One region of the Pseudarthrobacter sp. S6 genome, then DNA from elsewhere that is predicted to be linked to it. Evidence: predicted binding sites of a transcription regulator. Region 1 holds the regulator's gene; the other holds the start of a gene.
What was found. The regulator Rex, encoded in region 1, represses fermentation and respiration genes when NADH is low (regulators of the CRP and FNR family bind a similar motif). The targets are predictions, from matches to a motif close to CTTGTGAANNNNTTCACAAG.
Positions count from the first base shown of each region.

Region 2: ACQCS0_RS12970 (glyceraldehyde-3-phosphate dehydrogenase) is a predicted target of Rex. The motif match lies at 2,455-2,474, and genes of this name have one in related genera.

Region 1 covers NZ_CP189581.1:3,629,138-3,636,027, forward strand. The annotation lists gene ACQCS0_RS17385 (cytochrome c biogenesis protein CcdA) at 1-260, opposite strand, end outside; gene ACQCS0_RS17390 (TlpA disulfide reductase family protein) at 276-908, opposite strand; gene ACQCS0_RS17395 (histidine phosphatase family protein) at 913-1,593, opposite strand; gene ACQCS0_RS17400 (YceI family protein) at 1,797-2,345, shown strand; gene ACQCS0_RS17405 (hypothetical protein) at 2,451-3,059, shown strand; gene ACQCS0_RS17410 (hypothetical protein) at 3,315-4,100, shown strand; gene ACQCS0_RS17415 (redox-sensing transcriptional repressor Rex) at 4,158-4,901, opposite strand; gene ACQCS0_RS17420 (glutaredoxin family protein) at 4,995-5,246, opposite strand; gene ACQCS0_RS17425 (HAD-IB family hydrolase) at 5,319-6,137, shown strand; gene ACQCS0_RS17430 (30S ribosomal protein bS22) at 6,256-6,354, opposite strand; gene ACQCS0_RS17435 (helix-turn-helix domain-containing protein) at 6,512-6,724, opposite strand; gene ACQCS0_RS17440 (3-deoxy-7-phosphoheptulonate synthase) at 6,867-6,890, opposite strand, start outside.
Region 2 covers NZ_CP189581.1:2,711,775-2,718,664, forward strand. The annotation lists gene ACQCS0_RS12960 (HNH endonuclease family protein) at 1-350, opposite strand, end outside; gene ACQCS0_RS12965 (hypothetical protein) at 476-679, opposite strand; gene ACQCS0_RS12970 (glyceraldehyde-3-phosphate dehydrogenase) at 758-2,236, opposite strand; RNA gene rnpB (RNase P RNA component class A) at 2,505-2,891, opposite strand; gene ACQCS0_RS12980 (YaaA family protein) at 2,949-3,755, shown strand; gene ACQCS0_RS12985 (DUF7581 domain-containing protein) at 3,774-4,529, opposite strand; gene ACQCS0_RS12990 (Nif3-like dinuclear metal center hexameric protein) at 4,706-5,629, opposite strand; gene msrA (peptide-methionine (S)-S-oxide reductase MsrA) at 5,729-6,253, shown strand; gene cysK (cysteine synthase A) at 6,319-6,890, shown strand, end outside.

The DNA.
Region 1 (6,890 bases):
CCCAGCTGGCCGAACGCGCCGCCCAGCAGGACGAAAATTACCGAGAATCCCAGCACAAAAAGCCCGATGCCCGCAAGCATCCGGCCACGTTTCTGCTTCTCCAGGTCTACGCCGCTCAGTCCGGTGACGTATCCGAGGTAGCCGGGCACCAGGGGCAGCACGCACGGCGACAGGAAGGACACCAGGCCGGCGAGCAGCGCCACCGGGATGGCAAGCAGGAGCGAGCCACTAAGGATAGTTTCGGCGAAGGGGCTGTTCACGGTCCGGGGCCGCCGTTACTCTGCCACGGCGGCGGTGATGAGGGCTTTGAGGGTGCCCTTCTGGACTTCGCCCAGCACGCGCGAGGCCACGCGGCCCTGCTTGTCCAGGACCAGCGTTGTGGGGACCGCTCCCGGTGGGACCAGGCCGGAGACCGCAAGAAGCACGCCGCCGCTCTTGTCATCAAAGCTGGGGTAGGTCAGGTTGAACGTTTTGTCGAAGGCCTCTGCGGTGGCTTTTTCGTCGCGGAGGTTGACGCCGAAGAACCGCACGCCCTGGTCCTTGAACTCCTGGTGCAGCTCTTCCAGGATGGGTGCCTCCACCCGGCAGGGTGCGCAGGCGGCGAACCAGAAGTTCAGGACCGTCACCTTGCCCTGGAAGTCCGCGGGGGCTATCTGGGTGCCGTTGAACAGCGTGCCGTTAATGGCGACGGCGGCCTTGCGGTCCGCCGCCGTGAACTCGGTCACCGAGCCGTCCCCGGCCACGTAGTTCTTGTTGTCGCCGGCTTTGGCCTGCTTTGCGAGGGCGTCTTCCTGCGCACAGGCGGACAGGCCCAGGGTCAGGGCGGTCAGGGCGGCGCCGCCGGCAGCGAGCACTGCGCGGCGGGATGCGGTGCCAGCCGTTGTGCGGGATGTTGTCCGGTTGTCCATCACGTCAGGCTCCGGGGGTGCTGGCGGCGCCGGGAAGGAGCGCGGCAGCGGGCTCACTGTACTCAACACGCAGGAGCGAGCCGTCGTCGTCGAACACCAGGGAGGTGATGGACGTCAGAGTGCACTCGCGTTTGCGCGGGTCATGCCACAGCGGCTTGCCTTCGGCGCTGAGACGGGTGGCCCAGATGGGGAGCTGGTGGCTGACCATGACGGCTTCCGGACCGCCTGTGCCGTAGTCTCCGGCGGCCAGTTCGATGGCTCGGAGCCGGGCGTCCTCAACAGCTGCCCTGACGCGCGCGGCCTGTGCCTTATAAGGTTCGCCCCAGGAGGGCCGGAACGGGTTGACCAGGTGCAGCCAGTGCTTGGGCTTCCGGAGCTCGGCTTTGGTTACCTTTATGCCCTGGAAGTAGTTTTCCGCTTCGATGATGCGGCCCTCCGTGTGGATTTCCAGGCCCAACGCCTCAGCAGTGGGAGCGGCCGTTTCCTGCGCCCTGACCAGCGGCGACGCCGCGAGATAGACGATCCTGGCCCCGCGCGCGGCACGCTCGGCGAAGTGGTCGGCGAGCATCTGCGCCATTTCCCGGCCCAGCTCGGAGAGGTGGAATTCGGGCAGCCTGCCGTACAGAACGCGGTCAGGATTGTGGACCTCGCCGTGGCGGAGCAGATGGACAGTGGATTGGGGCATGTTTACCAGTTTCTCAAAGATGGCGTGCGATCCGAAATCTTCTACATCCAGTAGAACTCAATTTTTTGGAAATATGTTCCGAAACCGGGAACAGAACATGCAAATGCATGTTTATACTGGATGCAGCGGATAGTTGAGGATTCAACAGATGAAGCGTCAAGCTATCCGGATATACCACCTGACAAACCCTAAGGAGAAACATCATGGCTCTTCCCGCAGACGTCACCACCGGCACCTGGACCCTCGACAACTCGCACAGCGAGATCGCCTTCACCGTCCGGCACGCAGGCATCAGCAAGGTCCGCGGCCAGTTCAAGGATGCCGCGGCAACACTGGACCTCGCCGACAACGTGGCCGATTCCAAGGTCAGCGCCATCATCCAGACCGCCAGCTTCGACTCCGGCGATGTCAACCGCGACGGCCACGTCCGCGGCGAAGACTTCTTCGACGTCGAGACGTTCCCGGAAATCTCCTTCGTCTCCAACGGACTCGTGGCCAAAGGCAACAGCTACGAGCTGACCGGGGACCTCACCATCAAGGGGGTCACCCGCGCGGTTGCTTTCGAGACCGAGTTCAACGGCGTGGCTGTGGACCCGTTCGGCATGACCCGCGCCGGCGTCTCCGCGGAAACCACCATCAGCCGCAAGGATTTTGGCCTGACCTGGAACGCCGTACTGGAAGCCGGCGGCGTGCTGGTCAGCGACAAGGTTGCCATCAACCTGGAGCTCGCGTTCATCGCACCCGCAGCATAGTTTTCATCCTGAAGCACCCCGGCCGCCCTACCCCGGAATCTGGCGGCGGGGGTGCTTTGTTTTGTCCCCTAGGTACCGGCGAACCCGCGGTCTACAGTGAGACCCATGAGCAACAATGAAGTGCCACAGCCCCAGCAGCCTCAGCAGCCCGGTGCCGAGCAGCCTGGTCCCCAGCCGTACAGTCAGCCGGGCCCGGCCTACAACCAGCCGGGCCAACCGGGCGGCTTCCAATTTGCGATGCCTACCGACGGCCCTCACAGCCTTAATGACGTTATGCCCAAGGGCGGTTTCTCCGGCATGTTCAGCGTGACCGGGCTGCCCACCGAGCTCAAGATCTCGTACTGGATCTGGCTCATCGGCGGCATGTTGGGAGTCCTTGGCGGCCTGTTGGCAGTGCTGGGCTCGCTGGCGTTGTTCGTTGTGGCACCCGGGCTGGCTGCTGTGTTCCTCCTACTCATCCTGGTGGCCCTCGCCCTGGCCGCGGCCCAGATTGTCCTGGTCCTGAAGATGAAGGAGGGCAAGGAGTGGGCCCGACTGGCCCTCACGATCGTCGCAGGCGTTTCACTGGTGCTCGCCGTGATCGGCGGCAGTGTGGGCGGCGGCAGCGGGATCGGCAACAACTGGCTGGGCTTCCTCATCTCCGCCGCGGCAACCGTCCTGATGTGGCTGCCGAACTCGCAGGCCTGGTTCAACTCCGTCAAGGGACGCGCGTAGACGCATCTCACCCGGCGGGGATGTTAGCCGGGCTGATATGCGCGTTGACGAAGCTGGATAGACAGCTTGTGCGCACGAATATCCGCTGAAAACAGGGCCGTGGACGAACCGGGCTGACTTCCGCCCGAATACCTCTCTGGAATGATCCCCCGCGGCATGCGCCGGGGGTACGGTGGGAACTAAGCCGTACTGGGGGCAGGCCAGTTGGACTGCACCCAGCAGCCGAACTGACATCCGACCTGCAAAGGACCGCTCATGAGCACGCCTGTCCCGCCTCCTGTCCCGAACGAGCCTGAGCCCGGCAACCAACCGCCAGCCCCCCGATACGGCGAGAACAGCCCGCCGTTCGGGCAGCCCACGCCACCTGCGCCGCAGTACGGGCAGAACGCCCCGCAGTATGGCCAGCAGACTCCCCCGGCGCCGCAGTACGGGCAGAACGCCCCGCAGTATGGCCAGCAGACTCCCCCGGCGCCACAGTATGGGCAGAACACCCCGCCGTACGGACAGTCCCCTTACGCGCAGTACCCGTCAGAACAGCCGCAGGCTACTGAATCGAACGGAGTGCCCCGGCTGGTCAATATCTCGTTCTGGCTGCTGATCGGCGCGGGTGTTGTGTACGTCATCAGCCTGCTGATGGGCATCGGCATGCTTGATGATCCTCAGATCCGGAATGCGTTCGACGACGCCATGCTCAGCAGCGGCGCCACTCCTGCTGACTTCAACTACGAAAACTTTAAGGGCATCCTTGCCGGATCGCTCGTAGTCTTCGCGATTATCGGTGCGGGGTTGTACGCACTCGTGGCGTTCTTCGTCCGGAAGGGCAAGAACTGGGCCCGCATCCTCGGCACCGTTTTCGCGGCACTGTCCATTTTTGGCCTCTTTGGCGTACCGAGCTTCGGAACCCTGGGGACTCTGGCGGGGATCGCGGCCATCGTGCTGCTCTACCTGCCGGCGGCGGCCCCGTACTTCCGCAAGCCGCAGCCGTTCGCCAGCCCCTACGGCGCCCCGGGCAGCACGCCTGGCAACCCGTACGGCCAGTAGCAACACAAGGCCAAACCACACCCAAATGGGCGTGGACCCAACCAACGGCCAACGAAACTAGGCGGACTGGTCCGGGGTCTGCGCCCGTTGGGCGTGATAGGCGAGGATCTGCAGCTCGGTGGCCATGTCCACCTTGCGCAGGTTCACGCCCTCGGGGACCTGGAGCATGACGGGGGCGAAGCTGAGGATGCTGTGGACGCCGGCAGCCACCACGCGGTCGCACACGGCCTGCGCCACGGTGGCCGGAAGCGCAAGGACCACCATGTTGGCGCCCGTCCGCTGTAGCACCGCCTCCATGTCCGCGGCGTCGCTGACCCGCAGCCAGCCCACCTCATTGCCCACCACCATCTGGTCGGCGTCGAAAATGGCCACCACGTCAAACCCGCGGGACTCGAAACCGCCGTAACGGGCCAGTGCTTTGCCGAGGTTACCCGCGCCAACAATGGCGACCTTCCAGTCGTGGGTCAGCCCCAGGGCGGCGGAGATGTGACGGCTCAGGTACTGCACTTCGTAGCCCACGCCACGCGTGCCGTAGGAGCCCACGTAAGAGAGATCCTTGCGAAGGGTTGACGAGCTCACGCCCGATGCTTCCGCCAGGGACTCCGAAGATACCCGTTCGACGCCGTCGGACAGCAGCGTGTTAAGGGCGCGCAGGTAGATGGTCAGCCGTGCCACTGCTGCGGGCGGGATCTGCTTGGCCGCCTCTGTACCGTGGGCAGGCTGCGGACCGTGGCCAGGCGGTGTCCCCTGGACGTTCTCTGCACCTTGGACAGCCTGGGGAGATGAATCCAGTGATGTCACTATCCCCTCCATCCCATCGCGTCGTGACTCCACTCTAGAGCCCCGCCGCTAGTGCCAACAAAGCCGGCGTCATTCCGCGAGGCCGCTTTCCTATCAGGCCATGGCGCGTTGGAGGACGCGCTCCAGCCGGGCTTCGTCGATCTTCCAGAAATCGCGCTGGATTCCATCCACCAGAACCACGGGGATTTCCTCCGCGTACCGCTCACGCAGTTCCGGCAGCTCATCCACTAACTGTTCCGTCCACCCAAGTCCCAGCAACGCAGTAACGCGTCCGACGGCGTCGCGCGCGGCTGCGCACAGGTGACAGTCTGCTTTGGTGATGAGGACTACCTCGGGTTTTGCCATGCATTAACCGTAACGCCCCACTGGCACTGGCACTGAAATCCTGGCCGCCGAGTATTGACTAGACTCGTGGACATGCCCGAGGAGAAATACGTCGCTGTGGTGACCCAGCCGGATGCGTTGATGCAGACCGGCGAAGCCGCCTTCTTCGACGTCGATAACACCCTCATGAAGGGCGCCAGCCTTTTCCACGTTGCGCGCAAGATGCACCAACGCGGTGCCTTTACGCTGACGCAGGCTGCAGGGTTTGCGTGGAAGCAGTTTAAATTTGTGACGCGTGGCGAGAACATGGACGACGTGCACGCTGTCCGCGATTCTGCCCTCACCCTCGTTGCCGGCATCACGGTGGAAGACGTCAAGGCCTTGGGCGAAGAGGTCTACGACGAAATGATCGCGTCCAGGATCTGGCCCGGCGCCAAGGCACTGGCGCAGCAGCACCTCCGCGTGGGCCGGCGGGTCTGGCTGGTCACCGGCACCCCCATTGAGGTCGCCACCGTCATTTCCACCAGGCTGGGCCTGACAGGAGCCTTGGGCACGGTTGGCGAGGTTGCCGACGGCATGTACACCGGCCGCCTGGTGGGCGACATCCTGCATGGTGCAGCGAAGGCTGTGGCCGTCCGGGAACTGGCAGGCGCCGAAGGCCTTGACCTGAAGCGATGCTGGGCCTACAGCGACTCATACAACGACATCCCACTGCTGACCTTGGTAGGGCACCCGGTAGCCATCAACCCCGATGCCAGGCTCCGCCGCCACGCACGGGACAATAACTGGCCGGTCTACGACTTCCGATCCGGCCGACGCGCTGCCACCTTGGGCCTCAAGGCAGCAACGGCCGGTGGCGTAATTTACGGACTTTGGAAAGGCTTCGCCCGCATCCGCGGTCCCCGGGCATAACCGCCGCCGCAACTGTCGCCGTCGACGTTTCACGTAGGAGCGCATCGCGGCCGCTCACACGCAAAAAAATGCCCGCTGCCGGATAGGCAACGGGCATTTCACGCTTGTTGAAGTATCTCTACTTCTTATTACGGCGCTGGTGACGGGTCTTACGAAGCAACTTGCGGTGCTTCTTCTTGGCCATACGCTTGCGACGCTTCTTAATAACTGAACCCACGAAAGTTCCTCACAAACTAGATGCAGTACCTGTCTGATGGAAAAGGTCCGTGGACAGAGCTACAGAACTGAAACAACTGACAGATTCTTACAATGACGTAAAACGTTCCTTAACAGGGTACCGCTTCTTGAGCATGCCCACTGACCGCAGGTAATGCTCAGGCGGTTTCGGTGTGTCCGTCCACCACAGCACCCTTAAGGTACTGCTCGACGGCGTTTTCCGGCACCCGGTACGACCGGCCGAAACGCACAGCGGGCATTTCGCCTGAATGGACCAACCGGTAAACGGTCATCTTAGAGACGCGCATGACCTCGGCCACTTCGGCGACGGTCAGGAACTTCGCGTTCGAGAAGTTCTGTTCTGCGGACATTTCGCTATTCCTTTGCTGATGGATGACGACAGTAACCCCAGCTGTGTTTCATTGCGGTGTGCCGATGCTGAGCCATCCACCAACCATGTGTTAGATACTCTAGAGGTTCATGGGGCTGTAGTGAAAGTCATCCGGGCAATCATTATGAGGTCCGCCGCTTCCGGGA
Region 2 (6,890 bases), 920 kb from region 1:
TCGTTGCGGGTGTCGCAGCCGTTCCGGTCCACGTCCAGCCAGGCCTGCCCGAAGGCCTCCCGCTGGTAGTTGTCCTTGGGAGCCCTGCCCTTGACGGGCAGCCCCTCGAGGGCGTCCCGGGCACTCCCCTGCGGTACAGCATGCACCGGCACCACGGGCTTCATCCAGGTCCCGTCGAAAACGGGCGCCTCGCTGGGCCCTGCGATGGCTGGTTCCGCCGCTGCGAACTGCCCCGCAGTGAAAAACCATCCTGCGGAGCCGACTGCAGCCAGGGCCAGCACAGCCAGCAGGGCCCAGGACTGCCTCGAACGGCGGCGGGCGCTGCGGTAGGCACGCCAGCTGACGGTCATGGGTAACCAGCTCTTCCGGAAATGTAACGCACCAGAAGAGCCTAGGTCACCCCACCGACACCCAAGCAGTTATCCACAACGGGGAGGAGAAGTGGACCGGGCATACCGCCCACTACTGAGACCGGCTACTGCTCCCGGGCTACACGGCGCAGGTCTTCTTCGGCAACCTGGAGGAGCCCTTCGAGCTGCCGCACCCGGTCGTCACCGACATCGCCGGAAGCCCGGGACCCGCGCGCCTGGTCCAGGAGCCTGATGGCTTCTTTGTGGTTGGCCTTGGCGACGTCGAGGGCGTGTTCAAGGGTGGTCTCGTGGAGAGTTTCGTTATCCATGCCACCAGTGTGGTCCCGATTCCCGGCTGATTCCAGCGCATCAGCCGGGAATGTCGGGCAGCCAGCCCGGCGAACGGCCTAGACGGCGATTGCGGCCAAGGCCGCAGCGGCTTCCTTGGCCGGGAACGCCGGCGGGTTGACGCCGGCCATCTCTTCCATGACCCGGACTACCTGGCAGCTGTAACCGAACTCGTTGTCGTACCAGACGTAGAGAATGACGTTTTTGTCGTTGGAGATGGTGGCCAGGCCGTCCACGATGCCGGTGCGGCGTGAGCCAACAAAGTCCGTGGAAACAACCTCGGGCGAATCGATGTAGTCAATCTGCTTGCGGAGGTCAGAATGCAGGGACATCTGGCGCAGGTAGTCGTTCACCTCATCCTTGGTGGTGCCGTTTTCCAGGCTCAGGTTCAGGATGGCCAGCGAGACGTCCGGCGTGGGGACGCGGATTGAGCTGCCGGTGAGCTTGCCCTGGAGTTCGGGGAGGGCCTTCGCCACAGCAGTGGCCGCTCCGGTTTCGGTGATAACCATGTTCAGCGCGGCGGAGCGGCCGCGACGGTCACCGTTGTGGAAGTTGTCGATCAGGTTCTGGTCGTTGGTGAAGGAGTGGACGGTTTCCACGTGGCCGTGGATCACGCCGAATTTGTCGTTGATGGCCTTCAGGACCGGGGTGATGGCGTTGGTGGTGCAGGACGCTGCGGACACGATCCGGTCCGTGTCCTTGATGCTGCCGTGGTTGATCCCGTGCACGATGTTCTTCAGCGCGCCCTTGCCCGGCGCCGTCAGGAGTACCCGTGCAACGCCCTTGCTCTGCAGGTGCTGGGACAGGCCTTCGGCATCGCGCCAGCGGCCGGTGTTGTCCACCACCAGGGCGTTGTGGATGCCGTAGGCGGTGTAGTCGATCGTGGCAGGATTATCCGAGTAGATGACCTGGATCTGGACACCGTTCGCGGTGATGGTGTTGACAGCCTCATCCACCCGGATGGTTCCCTCGAAGGAACCGTGGACCGAGTCGCGGCGCAGGAGGCTGGCGCGCTTGGTGAGGTCCTTGTCCGAGCCGCGGCGCACCACGATGGCGCGCAGTCGCAGGCCGTGGCCACCACCGGCCTTTTCGATCAGGAGGCGCGCCAGGAGCCGGCCGATCCGGCCAAAGCCGTACAGCACGACGTCGGTGCTGGTCCGGTCATCGCCACCGCGCTTGCCCACGACATCGGCAAGCTCGGCACGGAGGAACTCTTCCAGGGTGGCGCCGTCGCCTTCTGCCTTGAACTTCTCCGCCAGGCGGGCGACGTCGATAGCCGCCGCACCCAGCTCCAGCTGAGCCAGGATGTTCAGCAGCGGTGCGGTCTCTTCGAGCAGGAGCTCGGTGTTACTCATGCGGCGGGCAAAACGGTGCGCTTTGAGGATGTTCATGGTGGACTTGTTGATCAGGCTCCGGCCATGAATGCTGGTGACCACGTTGTTTTCGCGGTACAGCCGGCCAATCACCGGAATCATGGCCTCGGCGAGAGCCTCCCGGCCCATCCACGTATCAAGACAAGAATCTGACGTCTGGCTCACAGAACTACCTTCCTCGGTTCAGCCGCATACGTCGTCGTAAGCGGTTGGCGGCCACCTGATGTTGTCCAGGGGCTCTGGCACCGGCAGGATGCGGTCCATCCCGGGTGCCGTGGAGAAGCGTAAAGAAAAGCCACCGGCTGCGAACGCAGACCCGGCGGCAGAACTTCTACGTTCGCTCTCCATTCTAGGCTGGAGCAGACCCGCGGACCGCCGCCACCAGCGTGAAATCACTCACATGCGGGGCGGGTCCGTGCCCGGCGGGAGGTGTTGGATGGGTTGACCGATACGCCGGGTTCTGTGCTCCCGTGCCGTTACCAGCGCGGAAGTAGCGGCCATCCATCTACGGACGCCGTTGCCGACGCCCTCCAGCGGCCTACCCGGACACTCGGGCGGGCAGCCCTCAAACGTGTCCTGTCTGGCCTTGCTCCGGGTGGGGTTTACCTAGCCTTCCCGGTCACCCGGGAAGCTGGTGGTCTCTTACACCACCGTTTCACCCTTACCTGCTGAGCTTCCGTTGCCGGAAGACGCAGGCGGTCTGTTCTCTGTGGCACTGGCCTGCGGGTCACCCCGAGTGGGCGTTACCCACCACCCTGCCCTGCGGAGCCCGGACGTTCCTCGAGCCACTTGCGTGACGCGCGGCCGCCTAGTCAACCCATCCGCAGCCCAGTCTACCGCCGGCAGAAGGCCACGCTGTCGCCGGTAAGATCGTACGGTGCTGATTCTGCTGCCCCCCTCCGAAGGCAAGACCCCCGCAGTCCGCGGGTCCGCCGTCGACTGGCCGTCACTGAGCTTCCCCGAACTCAACACCTATCGGGCAAAAGTCCTGGAGGCGCTGGGGACGGTCAGCGCACATGAGGATGCCCTCGCGCTGCTGGGCGTCGGCGCATCGCTGCAGGACGACGTCGAACGCAACACCCGGCTCCACGCCGAACCGGCCGCCCCGGCACACCAGATCTATTCCGGCGTTCTGTACGACGCCCTCGGCTACAAAACCCTGACGCCGGCGCAGCGGCGGAAGGCCGATGTATCTGTGCTGGTCATCTCGGCGCTGTGGGGCGCCATCCACTTCGCGGACAGTGTGCCCGCCTACCGGCTGTCGATGGGAACGGCACTGCCCGACGTCGGCCGCCTCGCCTCGTTCTGGAAGCCAAAGATTTCGGCGGCCCTCGCGGAGTCGGCGTCCGGGCATCTGCTCGTGGACTGCCGCTCCAGCACCTATGCCGCCGCCTGGGCACCGCCGCCGGCCCAGACGGTGGCCGTCAACGTTTTTACGGAGGTCAGTGGCGTGCGCAAGGTGGTCAGCCACTTCGCCAAACACACCCGCGGCGAGCTGGCGCGGCACCTGCTGGCCCGCCGCGGCAATGCCCCGCTGACCCCGGGGCAGCTGCTGAAGGCCACGCGCGAAAAATGGGACGCCGAGCTGGTGGATGGTTCAGCGCGGAAACCGCATGCCCTGAACATCATCCTGCCCAACCAGGTAGCACAAACAGTCGTTCCGAGCGTTCACGACGGCAGTTAGAGCGCCCTGCATCGGCTGCTAGTTAGCTGGGGCGGGAGTGTTCCACTCGGCAGATCGCACCAGGATGGCACCCGAATCAGGGCAGAACACAATGTCGTCGTCGGAGGCGGCCTTGATCTCGGCGAGGTCCCCGGGACTCAGCTTCATGCCGGAGGCCTCAGAGGTTCCGTGGAACAACCGGGCAGCGCCCACGCCCCGCTTTGCCAGCGTCTTTTCGTAGATAGCCAGCATCCCGGCGTCGAGGCCTTCAGCGAATTCGGCGCGCTTGCCGCGGACTATGGTCGCTTCAGCGGCCACTTCGGCCAGGGCTTCATCGAGTTCGGCGCGGATGCCGCCGAAGGAGCCCTGGACGTTGTCCACGATGAGCTGCTGGGCAGCCTGACGCTCGCGCAGTGAATCCAGGCGTTCCAGGACTTCCAGCTCCACGTCTTCAAGGTCGGAGCGGCGCTTGTTGAGGGAGGCGATGTCCTTCTGCAGGGCCACGAGGTCCTTTGACAGCCCCGTCCCGCTGTTGAGCCGCGCTTCGTCGCGTTCGATGCGGGAGGCAACCTGCTCGACATCGGCCTCGGCGCGCTTCAGCTCGGCTTCGGCGTCATGCACGGCCATCTTGGCGGAGCCGAGTTCACCGTTGGCGACGGACAGGGCCGATTGGAGGTCCTCGATCCGGGGATCGGTTTCCAGGGCACGGCGGCGGTTGGACAGGGACTTGAGTTTTGCGTCCAGCCCTTGCAGTTCGAGCAACTTCAACTGTTCCGCCGGTGCTGCCTTGGCCACTATTTACCTCCGCTAAATCCAATCCGGCCGAAGCCGGGCACCGTATCGGCGCTTTATAGACTCTAGCGCCTGGCGTGCTCCCCTGCCTCGCTAGGTCCCCACCGGCTCCCGCACCTCGCTGCGCTCGGAGTGGGTCCCTCGCCGGTGTGGTCCCAGCACGGATTCGCCGGCCACGCTTAGCCCGGAGTCAGAATGAAGTCCCACGGATCGCTGTTGGTGGTGCTTACCTGGATATCGACGTCGTGGCCCTGATCGGAGAGCACATTGCCCAGCGCCGACGCCGCAGCGGGCAGCCACAGCCATTCGCTGGCAAAGTGCGAAACGTCAATCAGGTAGGGCCGGCCGTTCACTGCCGCTTCACGGGCTTCGGACGCCGGATGGTGGCGGAGGTCGGCGGTGACATAGACGTCGGCGTTGTTGGCCCGCACCTCGTTGAACAACGAATCCCCCGCACCCCCGCACACCGCAATGCGCCGCACCAGCCCGTCCTTGTCCCCGGACACACGGACTCCGCCGGCCACCGCTGGCAGGATGCCGAACACCCGGGCCGCGAAATCGCCCAGGCTCATCACGTCCGCCAGATCACCCACACGTCCAATGCCTTCCTCGGGCAGTCCGTTCGCGGCCACCGTCAGCGGGACAACGCCCTCGAGTCCCAGCGCATCGGCCAGGACGTCGGAAACGCCCCCGACAGCGGAATCACCGTTGGTATGGACGGTCAGCAGCGCGGTTCCGGACTCGATGAGGCGGTGAATAGCCTGCCCTTTGGCAGTGGTGGCCGCCACGGACGTGACGCCTTTGAGGAGCAACGGGTGGTGGGTGATCAGGAGCTCGGCACCCCATTCCACGGCTTCCTCGATTACCGTAAGCGTGGGATCAACGGCGAACATCACCCTTGTCACGGGCGATGACGGGTGCCCGGCCACCAGCCCCACTTCGTCCCAGTTTTCGGCCAGCGACTCGGGCCAGAGTTCCTCGACCGCCAGCAGCACCTGCGCCAGCGTGGGAGCAGCCGGACCAGCCGGACCAGCGCCCGCCCCGGCAAGGGTGCCGTCGTCGAGCTTGTCCGCATCTGTAACGCCGATGTCTGCAGGTTCCATAGTCTCAGTTTTACCCCATGGAGCCATCTGGCTCGCATGTGTCACAGTCTCGTAAGGTGGTCAGGGAATCATCTGGCGCGCTCAACCATTGAAGAGGTCATGAAAACTTTTGTTCTCGGCGGGGGCTGCTTCTGGTGCCTCGACGCCGTCTACCAAATAACCAAAGGCGTCACGTCGGTGATTTCCGGATACACGGGCGGCCATGACCCCCAGCCGGACTACTACTCCGTCTGTGGCGGGACCACTGGCCACGCTGAAGTCGTGGCGGTCACTTTCGACGAATCCGTCATCCCGGCTGAGGTCATCCTGGACATGTTCTTCGCGCTGCACGATCCCACAACGCTCAATCGCCAGGGGTACGATGTGGGCACGCAGTACCGCTCGTCAATGTTCTATGAGACCACCGAAGAAAAAATCCTGTTCGAGGAGGCGATCAACCGGAACCAGGCTCTCTGGTCCCATTCGATCGTTACGGAGGTCAGCAGGCTCCCCCGATTCCATGTCGCGGAGGACTTTCACCAGGACTACTACGCCAAGTATCCCGAGCAGGGATACTGCCAGGTGATCATCAATCCCAAACTCGCCAAGGCCAGGAAATATTACTCTCCGTGGCTTAATGCTTAGCAGCGCCCGCTCAGCCATCGTTAGGCTGACCTCAGCATTCACACTTGAGAGATAGGCATATCTACATGGCACGGATCTATGACGATGTAACGCAGTTGGTCGGCGGCACTCCGCTGGTCCGCCTGAACCGGTTGACCGAGGGACTGGGCGCGACTGTGGCGGTCAAGCTTGAGTTCTACAACCCGGCCAACAGCGTCAAGGACCGCATCGGAGTGGCCATCGTTGACGCCGCCGAGAAGTCGGGCGCCCTCAAGCCCGGCGGCACCATCGTTGAAGGCACCTCCGGCAATACCGGCATCGCCCTTGCCATGGTGGGTGCGGCCCGCGGTTACAAGGTCATCCTGACCATGCCTGAGACCATGTCCACCGAACGCCGCGTTATGCTCCGGGCATTCGGCGCCGAGATTGTCCTGACCCCGGGTTCCGAGGGCATGCGCGGCGCCGTGGAAAAAGCCCAGGAAATCGTGGCCAACACGGAAAACTCCATCTGGGCCCAGCAGTTCGCCAACGAGGCCAACCCTGAGATCCACCGCACCACCACCGCCGAGGAAATCTGGTCCGATACCGATGGCAAGGTGGACATCTTCGTCGCCGGCATCGGCACCGGCGGAACCGTCACCGGCGTCGGCCAGGTCCT